2 regions of the Caldalkalibacillus uzonensis genome follow, and region 1 is predicted to be linked to the other one. Evidence: riboswitches for the same ligand, from Rfam matches in the RefSeq annotation. Region 1 holds a riboswitch; the other holds the start of a gene.
The links. Region 1 has a riboswitch for thiamine pyrophosphate ahead of J2S00_RS01005 (LuxE/PaaK family acyltransferase). Riboswitches for the same ligand answer to the same signal wherever they lie in the genome.

Region 1 (7,438 bases):
TTTCCTTTTAAGGATAGATTCATGCCATCACCCACTTCTCATCCCATTTTTTTATTACCAATTCTTGATCAGCTATTATTTCAGTTCTTTCACTAATTCATTTGTGACGATTTCTGCTACATTTACAGGCTTTTCAAGTAAACCGATGTTTAGATAGGTCTCCTCCACTTGTTTAAAAATCTCGACATCTAACCAGCCCGGGCCTTTATCTTTCATTTCATCATTGATTGACGTCTCATTACGGATCTTGATTATGTCCAGGTTGCGCTGCTCATCTTGACCATCAATCGCGTAGTCTGCCGCTATTTTTGCTGCCTCCTCCGGATTCTCCAGCGTATATTTAACACTATCTTTGTACACCTGAAGGAAGCGGACTAACAAATCTCTTTTTTGATTAAATATCTCTTTCGTCACCACAAAAACGTCCGTTGGGGTGTTGAGCACATCTTTGACTTCGATGACATTCACTTCCCCCAAACCCTGCTGCAAAGCATCATACAGACCTGTATCCGTAGCTGCCGTAGCGACAACTTGCTTGTTCATGAGTGGTCCAAAGTTTAATACCCCTGCAGGAACAACATTGATATCCTCTTCGGTCATACCTGCTGAATAAAGCAGTACTTTTAAATTATCATAAGTTCCACTGCTAAGGCTGTATACACCCACATCTTGACCACGCAAATCTTCCACACTGGTGATGTTGCTTTCTTTTAAAGATACGAGATTAAAGACATTCTCAGGATAGATGTTATATATGATCTTCAATTTTTCTCCCTGTTCCATAGCTTGAAGAACTGCCTCTACATTGGCAAAGGCGATATCCGCATTACCGGCTATGATATTTTTGATGGCATCACCACCGCCAGCCCCAGGTACATATTCGAAATCAAGTCCTGCTTCCTCAAACCAACCCTTCTCCTCTGCCACAAATAAATTGCTTTGCTCTACGATAGGCTGGCTCCATGAAGCCATTTTCAATGATTCAAGTTCCTGTTCTTGATGGCTGGTTTGACTGCATCCCACTAACGTAGAAAGTAAACTAATCATGACCAGTAACATCACTATATTTTTCAATAACATGTGTTTCATCGCCATTCTCTCCTTGAGTGATGATATTTTTTAAACAGCAGCTTTTCAGTCCAGTGGATTCCCTCATAGAGGAATAACCCCATGAGCGTTAATAAAATGAAAGCGGAAAAGATTAACGTTGTATCGTATTGCGCTGAAATAATCAAGGCACCCAAGCCTTTGTTGGCCCCGACAAACTCACTGACCACAGCGCCCACAACACTTAAAACAACAGCCACTCTCAGGCCTGAAAAAATATATGGGACAGCCGTAGGCAAGCGTAATTTTAAGAGCGTTTGCCTTTTGCTTGCCCGCAGAGAACGAAACAGTTCAAGCCTCTCTTGATCGACAAAGGTGAGCCCTGTGATGGTACTTTCCAATAATGGAAAGAAGCAAATAAGGGCCACAATGATGATCTTAGGTTCATAGCCAAAGCCAAACCAGGTGGCGAGCAGTGGAGCTAAGGCCAACTTAGGCATCGCCTGAGAGGCAATAAGGTAAGGTTGGATGATATTGCGTACGGTATCTGATTGGGCAATTAGAAATCCTAAGCCGATGCCCATTATCGATCCAAGGATAAATCCCCCTATAATTTCAAGCAGTGTGGCCCAAATATGTGGCCAAAAATATCCATTTAATAGCTGAGTGATTAATTGGGCAAATATGGCCGATGGAGCAGGCAATATGAGCGGGCGTATTTGACAAGCATAAACAATCCATTCCCATATCCCAATAATGCCTACAAAAAGAAGAAGTGAGTAAAAAGAGGGTTTTTTCATCTTGCACTCCCTCTTTCAATTTCCTGGTACAATTCCCGAACAAGCTGGGTGAACTGTGGTTCAAACTTTAGTTCATGATGCCGGGGACGGTCAAACGGGATGGCGTATTCGGCCACAATACGAGCCGGCCGCTCCCCTAAAACAAACACACGGTCAGATAACAATACAGCCTCTTGAATATCATGAGTGATAAATATGGTGGTTGGTTTAAATTGTTGAGACAGACGCTCAAGCTCGTGCTGCATCTGCTCTTTAGTCAGGGCATCTAAAGCAGCAAAGGGCTCATCCATAAGCAGTATCTTTGGTTCCGTGATTAATGCTCTTGCCAAGGCGACTCTGGACAACATGCCACCAGAGCATTCATGGGGATATTTATCCATATCTTGACTCAGACCAACTAAGTCTAGTATTTCTTTAGCCCGGGAAAGCTGTTCTTCTTGTACATGTCCCTGTAATTCATAAGGCAGCAAAACATTTTCAAGCAGAGTTCTCCATTCTAACAGCACGGGTTTTTGAAAAACATAGGTGACTTCGTCTCTGGGGCTGTCTACCTTCTCTCCACCAATTTCTATTTCACCCTCAGTTGGCCTCATCAGTCCCGCAATCATTTTTAGTAAGCTTGTTTTACCACTGCCACTTTTCCCTATCATGCTGACAAACTCTTGTGAATCAATCTTTGCATTCACATGTTTAAGAATTGGCTTTTCCTTTTGAAAGCATAAACTGACATCATTGATAACTACTTCCATCACTACCGCTCCTCACTAATCCCTGTAAGGATCATACCGGTCGATCATGTTTTCTGCTGATCCCTCCACATCACACCACCTGACCAAATCAGCTAAATGAAGTCGCCCATCATGATGCCAACCCGGTTGGGGTTCCGTCATTTTACCTAAGGCACAAATCCTGTTAACGCCGCTTTCACCGAGCATTCGAATGACAGACCTGAATTTAGATGGCCCACAGGCCACACCAACGGTTTGCACGAATGTGCGGATCCCCTTGATTTTATGCGGGAGATCATCCAGATCGTCTAATGGTACAACCGTGACAACCCTGTTTAATACAGACAAAGGAAAGAAGGCTTCCGTATCATTTTCTTCATTGTAAAGAACGGTCCAGGAGGTGTCTCCCTTACTCACTAACAACTCAATTTTTTGTGAAGAATAGCTTTGGAATTCTGCTTTTGAGCGGAATGATAAAATCGCTTGGTTTTCCACTTCTGTTAACTGGGCACGGGGCATTTTGTATTGAAATCGATCCATTTCCTGAGCTAACATACGGGCAAAATCCCTGGGAGAAATTTTCCCGCCCTTTTCGACATAGAAGACATGGGGAGATAAACAGCCTTGTTGATCAAACCAGGAAACATCGTGAGCTGCCAAATGTGCTGTTTCCCATGCTGTCGTCCCTTCTAAGCACTCATTGGTAATAAGTCCAAAACTTACTTTATGTCCATGGGGCACAAACCTTACATCATGAGGAACTCTGGCCTTGACCGCTTGGATTGTATGCATACTGCCATAGGCAATAACAGCCTCTGAACTTTTAAAAGCAATCTCCTCCAGTTCAGCTTGGCCGCCCTTCCACCACACGATGGCCAACGTTGCGGCCATTTTGGGTTCAATTTTTTCAAGTGTTTGGGCAAAAAGCACAGGAAATAAAGGCTCAGCTGAAGAGACCTTTCCCAGTGTCGCCGATTTTAGAATCATTCCAGCAGCCATGCTCCACAAGGGAAGTGCGGGAACATTGCCAGAGAAAATGTGAGTGGTACACTGTGGCCCATAAGCTTTAAGCAATCCCCCTGCTTTTCTGGGCCTAAATTCATCCAGGATTAACGGGTTAGGGAAATCTTCCTCCACCATTCGTTGGAGTTTTTCCTTGCGAAATAAGCGTAAGTATTTTGTTAAAAACAGTCTGATCATTTCTGAATTATAACCTGTGATGACCGGGAGATATTCCTCAGCCATTTGTCTAAGCTCAAATTGCGGGTTTAACCATGATTGTACAGCCTCATCAATGACCTCGATGATATCATTGACCCTCATCCGCTTTAACCCACGTTCACGATTAACTTTAATCTGCTCCATAATCAACTTCAGCTGTTCAGGTGTTAACTGAGGCACCTGAAGGGAAATGTCCTTCCCGTGATGAGAAAATACAAGGGTTTTTCTTGCTAACGATCGCTGCAGATCCTCTGGCAGATTACAAGGCAAATAAAAAGAGTCTATAGTCGGACTCATGCTTGTCTCCCCTTTGACTGCGACACCTATAAAAAATAACTACATCTGTCTTGACGCAAGGAACTCCTCTACGGCCAAAGAACATCCCTTTGCTTCAGCTCCTGTTGCCCTGCCCAACAGTTCAAAGCCGTTCAGTGTAGATCTGCCCATATCTTCTGTCATGATGGCTAGAACCGAGTTGAGATTGGCCAGATCATAATGGACAATAATGCCTTGTTCACCGCAAGGTTTAGGTTTATAAGTAACTGGATCGATCACCAAGGTTCTAACCCAGTGAGGTGGTACCTTTACATTGTTCACACTTTCGGTCTGATTGGCGGTATGATCTGCGTTAACTGCATGATACAGGTTTTGGTCATAAAACTGGGAGCTTAATTCTGTCATGCCATACATGTTAACACAATACGCTTCAGGTATGGAGAATAAGATGCTCATCTCTTGCTTAAACTGGTGCGGCAAAATCTCTCTGGACCGTCCTTTGGCTCCCCCGGTATCCATCACCCTGCTTCCTTGAGGCAGCTTAAAGGTTAATCCCTCTTGTTTACAATGATCTAAAAAATGAATAAATGAAAAGGTCGCTCCTATCACAAGGACAGGCTCATCCTTTTGCTCACTCGCTCTTAACATATCGATAAGCAAGTCCAAATCAAAATGGTTACTCTGAACCACATAGCGGCTATCCTCAGTTCCGAACATATCTAGCGCCAGCCTTAAATAATGAGCTAAAGAAGAATTGGGCATATCTTCTTCAGGAGGGAATAAAATGGCCATTTTGATTTGTTCCCTATCCGGCAAGATATTTGGTTTAAAGTAACGTTGCATCGACAAATCATAAATGTCTAAATCCCGATGATAATGTTTCCCCTTTTTTGCTGGGTTCGTCGTCCCACTGGTCATAAAAATTGCTTCCGCTTCTTCTATCGGACAAGCTGACAAAATGGCTTCTTTAAAAGCGTTAATCGGTACAGCTGGTATCTCGGTAAAGTGTTTGACGGAAACAGGGGATACCCTGCGTTTGCGGCAAAATTTCCGAAAAGCCTGATTATGCTCATATTGAAAAGCAAACAAAGACAAAGCCAACTGATTGAATTCTTCTTCTGAAGCTTGATCCTGTAATATAAAATCCCTCACCTTTTCTTTTATTGATGAATAGGCTTCATTCATACACACACCTTCTTTCTCTCATATAAAGCAATTAAAAAACCACTTCTTAATCGAGAAGTGGTTAATCGTAAAATACATGGCTTGTATACATATATCTTACATCAACCACTTCCCTACGCTGCTATGATGCAGTTCAGGTTCAAAGGGTTCTAAGGCTAAACACCTTAATCTCAGCCTGATTCGGCTCCCCTAGTGGTTATATCTAATATTTAGTTTACTTAAGCTTATCATAATCAAATGGAATGTCAACACATCCCCCCTCATGGGTGAAAAATATTCAGTTTTTAAAGTATTTATATAAACAAACCTCTATGTAAGAAATCGTATAATAAAACTTAAATGTTAAAGCGTTCGATTTGCTCATACTGATGGTATTTATATAATATATTCCTTTGTCTTTCTCCAATCAGATCAAAGTGTGGATATCTTGGATGTCGGTCAATCCATTCGGGGGCTAAACCTTCCTTATTACCCCAGACAATCAATTTGTCTATGTCTGCACAACCGACTTTGGTCACTGTTTTAATATGAGGGTACTTAGGGTGAACCCAATAATGAGTAATAAAAGCAATTTCCCCATTTGCAACCTTGTGTTTCCAAATGTCTAACTCTTTTCTGTTGATGCCAAAAGCCATATCTTCATTCACCCACCGTATAACTTTATCATACTGTTTCCACTTTCATTACTCACGAAGGAGAATATTGAGCATTATAGCTGTGATTGTATTATAGCTGATCTATCATTAGAATGGAATTTTTGGAGGAACAGGGGGCAAAACAGATGCAATTGAGAGGCATTTAAGGTAAAGTGAGACATATATATGATCACAAAATGTTTTGAAGGGTGAGAAAAATGGTAAAAAGGTTTCCTCCACAGCTTGCCGGCCAGACGGTGTTGCCCGTGATCGCGGCTCCCATGTTTCTTGTTTCCAGTCCCAAATTGGTCATTGAAAGTTGTAGAGCTGGCATCATTGGCTCATTCCCTTTGCTCAATGCCCGGACGGCACATATTTTAGAGGACTGGATGCAAAACATAATTGAAGAACTGGAAAAAGCACGCCGGGAAAATCCGGAGCGGCGTGTGGCTCCCTGGGCAGTTAATCTTATCGTGCATCGCACGAACAAACGTTATGAAGAAGATTTAGAACTGATTAAAAAGTATCAGCCTCCGATTGTGATTACCTCTCTGGGTGACCCGGCCCCTGTTGTCAATGTTGTACATACATATGGCGGGCTTGTTTTTGCGGATGTGGCCAACCTTGTTCATGCCCGAAAAGCAGCCGAAAAAGGGGTTGATGGACTTATCCTCGTCTGCAACGGGGCTGGCGGGCATGCCGGAACAATTAACCCCATGGCCTTTATGGGTGCAGTTAAGGAATTCTGGGACGGTATCACTATTCTTGCCGGTTGTATTTCCAGCGGCCAAGATATTTTGGCAGCAGAAGTACTCGGTGCAGATTTTGCCTACATGGGAACGCGTTTTATTGCCACGCACGAAAGTTTTGCCAACTCAGATTATCAAAAAATGCTAATAGAATCCAGCGTGGAAGATCTTATTTATACTGATGCGTTCAGCGGAGTGAAAGCCAATTATCTCATTCCCAGTATTGTCAGAGCAGGGCTTGATCCCGCACATTTGAACAAAAAGGAAACCGTCGACTTTTCCAAACTGAACCAGTCTGAAGCAAAAGCCTGGAAAGACATCTGGTCCGCGGGACAAGGGGTCAGTACCATTAAAGAGGTGCTGCCCGTTGCCGAATTGGTGGAAAGACTTCGAGCAGAATATCAGCAGGCACTTGCCTCTTTATGTTCTAAACGTTCAAACTAAATAAATGAATTAATGTTAACGTTGTCATGAAAAAGTCACTTCCTTTTGGAAGTGACTTTTTCATCAGGATAATCACTTACTGATAAACATTTGTGTCCAGTAATGACCGTTTTCATTGTAGCCCACACCAATGTGCGTGAAATTTCCATTTAAAATATTGGCTCGATGTCCTTCACTATTCATCCATGCTTGAACAACGGCCTCAGGAGTTGGCTGACCCTGGGCAATGTTTTCGGCTGCTGCATTAAACGAGATACCGAAGTCTCTCATCATATCGAACGGTGAACCGTAAGTAGGGCTAGTATGGGAAAAATAATGATTGGCTTGCATGTCATTGGACTTTTCGCGCGCAA
Region 2 (7,438 bases), on a different contig from region 1:
AAAGTGACTCGCTCAGGCACTTGGTTTGCAATGACTGGACAGATGACAACATTGACTGAGGCCGTTGACTCAGGCCTGACATGAACTTCCAAAGATAACGTCCCTTGCTCTGAAGCAGACTTGGGAGAGGGCTCAACTTGAATAACTGTCTGTCTTGATATACCGTCACTGCCCTCATACCCCAAAATCAGACCATCATTCGTCACGGCGGGGGCCTGCAACACACCTCGTCGCCCTTCCAAATAACCACGCACCGCAAACATATGATTATAATCCGCTCCGAATCTTAGTTTGGGCCGGACGGTGAGCGGGAAGTTGTTATAATTCTCAAAAGTGATTTTTTCATAAAACACACCATTGTATATAAAACGTTTTCGGTGAACACCTAAAGACTCACGCCACAATACAATTTCATTACCGCTTCTTGTCTCAGCGTTGGTCAATCTTACCGTGCCAAGATAATTTTGTTCTGAGCGGGAGGAGAGCAAAATTAAGTCAATCCCCTCCAGCTCCAGCTGGTACATGCTCAAAAAGCGGGTATCCTGGTAATATAATCCTTTTTCTGTTCTATCCTTATTCGGGATGTTGCCATCTTTGTCAGTCAGAATGAACAGATCGTTCTCTTTCAAGACGCGATAATCCATCATACTTCGCCCTTTCTTTGTACAGCAAATTTTTTCAACAACTTTTGATGCGATGAGATATATTCGAAAACGTTTTTGAGATCCCTAAAAAATATAAAGCACTGTGAGCCAGATTCTATACATGACCATCCGGATTAAGCAGATCTGCCGTACTTTCACGCTGAATGAGAGTAGGAGCCAAAACTCTGGAATATCCTTCGTTTCCCTCTAGTAATTCCATCAACATATTAACCGCGGAGGCTCCCATCAGATACCGGTTTTGATAGATTGTGCTCAAGGCTGGGGTCATAATTTCTCCCAACTCAATCCCGTCAAAGCCAATGACGGATATATCTTCAGGTACCCGCCATCCCATTTCCAACAACCTGGTGATGGCGCCATAAGCAATAAGATCACTGGCACAAAATATGGCCGTTGCTTGCCGGTGCTTTTGCAACAGTGTGGCAGCTGCCTGTCCCCCGCTAGCGCTTTCAAAATCGGTATAGGCAACATAATCTTCACGGTAAGAGAGGCCATTCGCTTCCAGCGCTTTCTTATATCCTTCCTCCCGCTGCAGACTGACAAAAGCCTGCCGGTGGCCATTAATCATCAAAATTTGTCGGTGCCCCAAATCTAACAGATGCTGAACAGCCATTTCCGCTCCTTTGACATTATCAGTCGTCACGTAACCGCAGGTCGAGCTGACAATCGGCACATCTATCAAAACCGTGGGGATGTCGGCTTCAACCACTTCCCGGACATAGGGATCATCTGTTTTGACACCCATCAGGATCACACCGTCAAAATTGCGTTGCAAACACAAATCCAGGTACGACATCTTTTTCTGGCTTTCAGAGTTGGTCCCATACAAAAGGACATCATACTGTTTGGCATAGGCCTGGTCATTAATGCCGCAGATCACATCAAATAGAAAATGGTGAGCCGAACGCGAGGTGCTAAGTCCTGATATGATCAAGCCAATGGTATTGGTCTTTCTTAAAACCAGGTTTCTGGCCGTTGTATTGGGTTGGTAGTTTAACTCTCTGGCAATTTTAAGTATTTTTTTACGGGTTTCCGGCTTAATGTCCTGATAGTTATTCAGGGCTTTGGAAACCGTTGTGACTGATACACCCGCTTTTCTGGCGATATCTTTGATTGTCGTGGGCATAGAGGTTTCCTCCTACAAACCAAACAGCATCTAAGAAAATGTTGGTTTCGAAAACGTTTTCTTTTCAATCAATTACAGATCATGTTACCACATTTGACGACGTTCGACAATATAGAAGTTCATGCAAAACAAGATTTATATTTTTTGAACCTCAGGTCCTTTTCTGCTTTTCAATTTGAAATTTTTCCGGTGTTTGAGAAGAATAAGCAGGCAAATCAGGAAAGAGATGAACAGGGCTAAAAGATCATAGGTTAGCTTATAATAAGTAAAAGGCACAATCATCGTGCCCATCATGGCAAACAGAAACATATATTTAGCAAACACCAGGCCGGCACCCCAACATAACACCAGCACAAACCCAACCAGTGGTTCGGTAGCCAAAAACACTCCCAGGCTGGTGGCAATGCCTTTGCCCCCTGAGAAACGGAGAAATAAGGATTTCATATTGCCCAAAATCAGGAACAGACCGACAATAGACGTTTCCCCGAAAGACAAGTAACGCAGTGCCAGATCAACCAGGAGGTAAGCCTTGCCAAAGTCCCCTAACAAGACGAGTAAACCGGCTTTTTTCCCCATCGTTAAGTAAGCGTTACTAGCGCCTATGTTGCCTGTTCCCACCTGTTGAATATCAATGCCTTTCAGGCTGGCAACGATCTTACCAGTCGGAATGGAACCTATCAAATAGGCCAGCAGACAAAACAACAGCAGTGTATTCATCCCATATTCCCCTTAGTCCAAAGTCTAACTTAATTCTAATAATTTACGAATATAATTTACGAAGTCCTATATGAAGTTCTATTATATTTTACGTAATTAGGTCCAAAATAGAAAGAAAAAACTCCAAAATCCCGTGCTGATTATATAAAATGTTAATGTGTCCAAAGTTATTCAGTCTAAAAGTAAAGGGGAATCTACATGCTGACAGTTAAGGATGTGGTGGAACTTTCCGGGAGCCAGTTGCTACAGGGGGATCCGGAAGCCATGGTTGAGTTTGTCCATTTCGATTCCAGACAATTGGAAGACCACTCCCTGTTTGTGGCTCTGACAGGAGGCGCCCGGGACGGACATCAATTTATTGATGACGCGATTGAAAAAGGCGCCGCCTCAGTCCTCGTTTCCCAGGACGATCCCCAGCTTCGCCAGACACACCAAGGGGTTAGCTTTATCTTTAACGAAGATACCCGGTCTGCCTTCCAGGCATTGGCTACCGGGTACCGGAAACGCTTAAGCCTCCCAGTCGTTGCCGTGACCGGCAGTAACGGCAAAACAACAACCAAAGATATGATTGCCCATCTGTTATCCGCCAAGTTTAAGGTATATAAAACCTATAAGAATTTTAACAATGATTTGGGGGTTCCTTTATCTCTGCTGCATATTAAAAAACACCATGAGCTAGCGGTGCTGGAACTGGGGATGAACAAGGCTGGAGAAATCGATTTTTTAGCCCGTATGGCCCAACCGAACATCAGTGTGATTACCAATGTTGGGGACGCCCACATTCAATTTTTTGGCCTGCGTGAAAAAATTGCTGAAGCCAAAGGAGAATTGTTGCCCCATACGGATCCGGACGGGTTTGTGATCCTCAACGGTGACGACCCGCTGGTTCTGAGCCAAGCCCCCCGGTATCCGGGCAAGGTGTATACCTACAGCATCAGGAAAGAAGCAGATATCTATGCCACTAACATCACCTTTTCAGAACATGGCAGCTTCTTCGATTTGCATGTCGATGGCCAGTCGGTTTCCTGTTTCATGCCCATGTTTGGCGAACACAATATTTCCAACCTGCTGCCCGCCGCCTTCATCGCCTACCGGTCGGGCATTAACCTGGAGACATTGCAACAAACCATGATGTCCATTTCTATTTCGGACATGCGCTTTCAAACGATGGCTGGGCCTAACGGCAGCATCCTGATCAATGATGCTTATAACGCCAGCCCCACGTCTATGAAAGTGGCCATTGACACTTTTGAGCATATTTATCCCGGCCGGAAAAAAGTCGTTGTGCTCGGAGACATTTTTGAGCTGGGAGAACAATCTGACAAGCTGCATACAGAAGTTGGCCAATATATTAAAGACAAACGGCTTACTGTGATTACGGTAGGTGATAAATCGTCACTCATCTCCAAAGCAGCGGGCGGAACCCATGTGTCTACCCATGAGGAAGCCATTGAGGTTCTCAAACCTTATCTGACACCGGAGCATGTCATCCTGCTTAAAGCATCCCGGGGCATGAAACTTGAAAAAATCATCGAGTCACTGACCCCATAGCACCAAGAAAGCCGACTCCCCTCCCTATGTTCTGCCGTTTTGAACAGGGACAGGAATCGGCTTTTTTGTTATGTTTTCAGCGTGACGGTGAACACTAGGCCGTGCCGCAAGCACTGAGCAAAGCCGCAATCAGTTCGGGCTAATCCAAGCTTTGGGCGATCACCCGGATCTTCTTTTTTTCCCTAAAGCGCTCAATCCCCAGTTGGATCAATGTTTCAATCAACTCCGGGTAGGAGAGGCCTGCCTCCTTGAACAGCAGCGGATACATGCTGTACTCGGTGAATCCTGGCAGTGTGTTAATTTCGTTCAGATATAACTGATCTTCTTTCTCATTCCAAAAGAAGTCAACCCGGGCCAGACCGGTGCAATCTAAAGCCAGGAATGCTTCTTTGGCCAACTGGGCCATTTCGCTGGCCACCCGCTCAGGGATCCGGGCGGGAATAAACAGTTCAGCTCCGCCATCCTTATACTTGGATTCATAATCGTAAAACTCTGCCGAGCTGACAATCTCACCCACTACCGATGTTTGCAAATTGCCAGCATGATTGCCCAATACGCCAATCTCCACTTCCCGGCCATCAATAAACGCTTCGACAACCACTTTTTGATCAAATGCGGCTGCCTCAGCCAGAGCTTTCACCAGCTGCTTCTCGTTTTTGGCCTTATTGATGCCAACACTGGAACCCAGATTCGCCGGTTTAACAAAGACGGGGTATCCCAGCTGAGCTTCAATTTCTGTACAGACTGACTCCAATCTGTTGTCAATCTCTTGACGGGTATAGGCTAAATATTCTCCTTGCGGCAGATTGTGCAAAGCAAACATTCTTTTCATCATCACTTTATCCATACCCAAACTGGAACCCAGGACACCTGACCCTACATAAGGGACGTCGATCATCTCCAACAAGCCCTGCAAAGTACCGTCTTCCCCATACGGACCGTGAACGACCGGGAATACTATATCCACAGTTTCCTTCAGCTTTAACAGGTCCGGATGGCGGTTGGTGGCCAATCTGAGCTCGGCAACGGTGGAAGGCGGCTGTTGCAAACTCCCCCCTTCCACCCATAAGCCATCCAATTGGATATAGAGGGGAACCACTCTCCATTTATCATAATCAATAGCATGCAAAATAGAGAAAGCGGTGCGCAATGAAACTTCATGTTCACTTGACTTTCCTCCGTAAATCAAACCCAGTACCTGTTTGTCACTCATGTAGAATAACTCTCCTTTAGGCGGATTTATCTTATGTATATGCCTATGATTATATCATGTTTACTCTAAGGAGAGCATTCGTTTCTTACTGGTTATTTTCGTCGACCAGATTGACATAGATCTCCTCAACAGATGGGACCGCCTCTATCAAGCCACCCTCCAGCAACCAGTCAGCCGTCTCTTGCCAAGTCTCTTCTATTTGACTGCCGAAGGCTTCATCCCCCATTTCCATCTCTTGCTGAACATGGTCCGCATGCTTATTCATCAGTCGGCCACATCTTTCTGTAATAGGACATCTCCCAAAACAGATACTCGAAACGGGTCGTGTTTAAGAAGATTTCTTCCAGACGCTCCAGCTCCCTCTCTGGTTTGCCCTCTGCTTGCTCATCCAATAAATCGATGGTCCATTGAGCCAGTTCCCCAAACTCCTCACTGGCGTACATCTTGATCCAATCTCCGTAAAATTCATGCTCGCTGGCGCCAGGAATCCGATTGAGAGCCGGCCTATTTCATGGTAGCTCCACATGCAAGGCAACAGGCTGGCCACCAGTTCAGCCAGTGTCCCGTTTTGAGCCACATGAAGCATATAGTGGGTATAAGCCAGCGTCGTTGGGGCAGGCTGCGCCTGTTCCAGCTCTTGTTCGGAGATGCCGAACTTCTTGGCATACTGGCGATGTAAGTCCATTTCCACATTTAAGGTGGCATCCAGTAAACGGGCAAAGCGGCCCATGGTTGCCACATCATGAGCTTTGACCCAGGGCAAACAACTTGGCATAGTCAATCAGATAAAGATAATCTTGAATCATATAAAAACGGACTCCTTTCATGAGAGAAATAAAAAACCACTCCCAGGTAGGAGTGGTCAGTCAACATTCAAACAATAACACCGGCTTTTAGTAGAGCGGTTACAGGAACCATCAGCCATCGGGAAGGAACATCAAACAGCAAAGGACTGTTTTGGGCCATGTCTCCTCCCAGACAATATGTACGCCGGGCAACGCGATGCTGACGTGACTCCACTTCCCTACGCTAGTATTATCTAGGTCAGGTTCAAGGGTTGAGGCGGAAACCTCTCTCAGCCATTCAGCACCCCTAGTGGAGTAAAAACTATACTGTTATTAAGCTGTGGGTTTTTCGGTCATAACACATTTTGACCAGGGACTGTTCCCGTTGATTGTGGTACGATATGCCATTAATTTCAATGGTGACATCCGGATATAAGTACTCAGCTGACACCTGCCCATCCTCTTGATTCACCCGAACGTAAGTTTTGACATTGGCCGGGGCCCCCAGTCTTTTCACTTTAATCCGGTGTCCGGCTTCCAGTCTTCCCCCTCGAGCCACCCCGGTTCCGTCGATAATCAATATATCATGGGCGGCAAACAATGTAGAGTTGTAAACGCCCAACCCTTGGACACATATATTGCCGCTGGCCCGGACAGCAGAGTTATGGATATAGCGCGCACTGACGTGGTAAGCGCCCTGGCCCTGTCCGGCGATGTCCTCCATCAAAGCTTTTCCAGTACGGTATAAGTGCTCTATTTCATCCTTAGATTGTATTTTAAGCGGTCCCAGACCTGTCAGCTTTTCAATCAGAGAAGCAGCCCAGTGGGTGAGTTCCTGACTCGGATCGTTCCAATGCTTACATTCCTGCTCAAAGCGTTTAAGATAGGTTTCTAAATGCTTCAGCTTGGATTCAATTAACAACTTGACTACCCTGCCCAAACCGTTAGTTGTCTCAACCTGGTGCTTCACATCCAGGTGGGCACTTATTTGCTGCAGGCCTTTCCGGATGGTGTCCACTTGATCCACAATGGTTTTCATCCGCTCCAAAATGAGCTGCGCTTGGGATGCCTGTCCACCCGCTGTCACTTCGCTGCCAATGATGTTTTTTCTCACAGCGACATGTTGCCCAGCCACAATTTTTCCGTGGGTAACCGAGCCTTTAACCTCCACATTGCCAGTCGCCTCTATCATTAAACCCTCCAGCACATCCCCATGCACTGTTACGTCACCGTTAAACCGAATACTACCCTCTTCCAAAGTCAAATCTCCCTTAATCTCAAAAAGAGGATTTATTCTCACTTGCCCTTTGTTCAATTCCACTCTCCCATCCATCGTAGCCACAACAAAGCGGCCGTCCTCACTCAGCTTCACGCCCTGTCC

Region 2: linked by a shared signal. The riboswitch ahead of tenA (thiaminase II) and the one ahead of J2S00_RS01005 (LuxE/PaaK family acyltransferase) in region 1 are both predicted to bind thiamine pyrophosphate.

The regions. Positions count from the first base shown of each region.
Region 1 covers NZ_JAUSUQ010000001.1:198,439-205,876, forward strand. Annotated here, with positions in the region: gene J2S00_RS00980 (3-oxoacyl-ACP reductase) at 1-23, opposite strand, end outside; gene J2S00_RS00985 (ABC transporter substrate-binding protein) at 76-1,089, opposite strand; gene J2S00_RS00990 (ABC transporter permease) at 1,086-1,847, opposite strand; gene J2S00_RS00995 (ABC transporter ATP-binding protein) at 1,844-2,596, opposite strand; gene J2S00_RS01000 (acyl-CoA reductase) at 2,612-3,976, opposite strand; gene J2S00_RS01005 (LuxE/PaaK family acyltransferase) at 4,133-5,257, opposite strand; TPP riboswitch at 5,351-5,458, opposite strand; gene J2S00_RS01010 (hypothetical protein) at 5,593-5,892, opposite strand; gene J2S00_RS01015 (NAD(P)H-dependent flavin oxidoreductase) at 6,111-7,085, shown strand; gene J2S00_RS01020 (CAP domain-containing protein) at 7,158-7,438, opposite strand, start outside.
Region 2 covers NZ_JAUSUQ010000005.1:199,664-207,101, reverse strand. Annotated here, with positions in the region: gene J2S00_RS08720 (amylo-alpha-1,6-glucosidase) at 1-644, opposite strand, end outside; gene J2S00_RS08715 (LacI family DNA-binding transcriptional regulator) at 760-1,791, opposite strand; gene J2S00_RS08710 (glycerol-3-phosphate acyltransferase) at 1,927-2,508, opposite strand; gene J2S00_RS08705 (UDP-N-acetylmuramoyl-tripeptide--D-alanyl-D-alanine ligase) at 2,707-4,059, shown strand; gene J2S00_RS08700 (D-alanine--D-alanine ligase family protein) at 4,199-5,272, opposite strand; gene J2S00_RS08695 (hypothetical protein) at 5,358-5,537, opposite strand; partial or broken gene tenA (thiaminase II) at 5,530-6,087, opposite strand; TPP riboswitch at 6,277-6,376, opposite strand; gene J2S00_RS08685 (flagellar assembly protein A) at 6,380-7,438, opposite strand, start outside.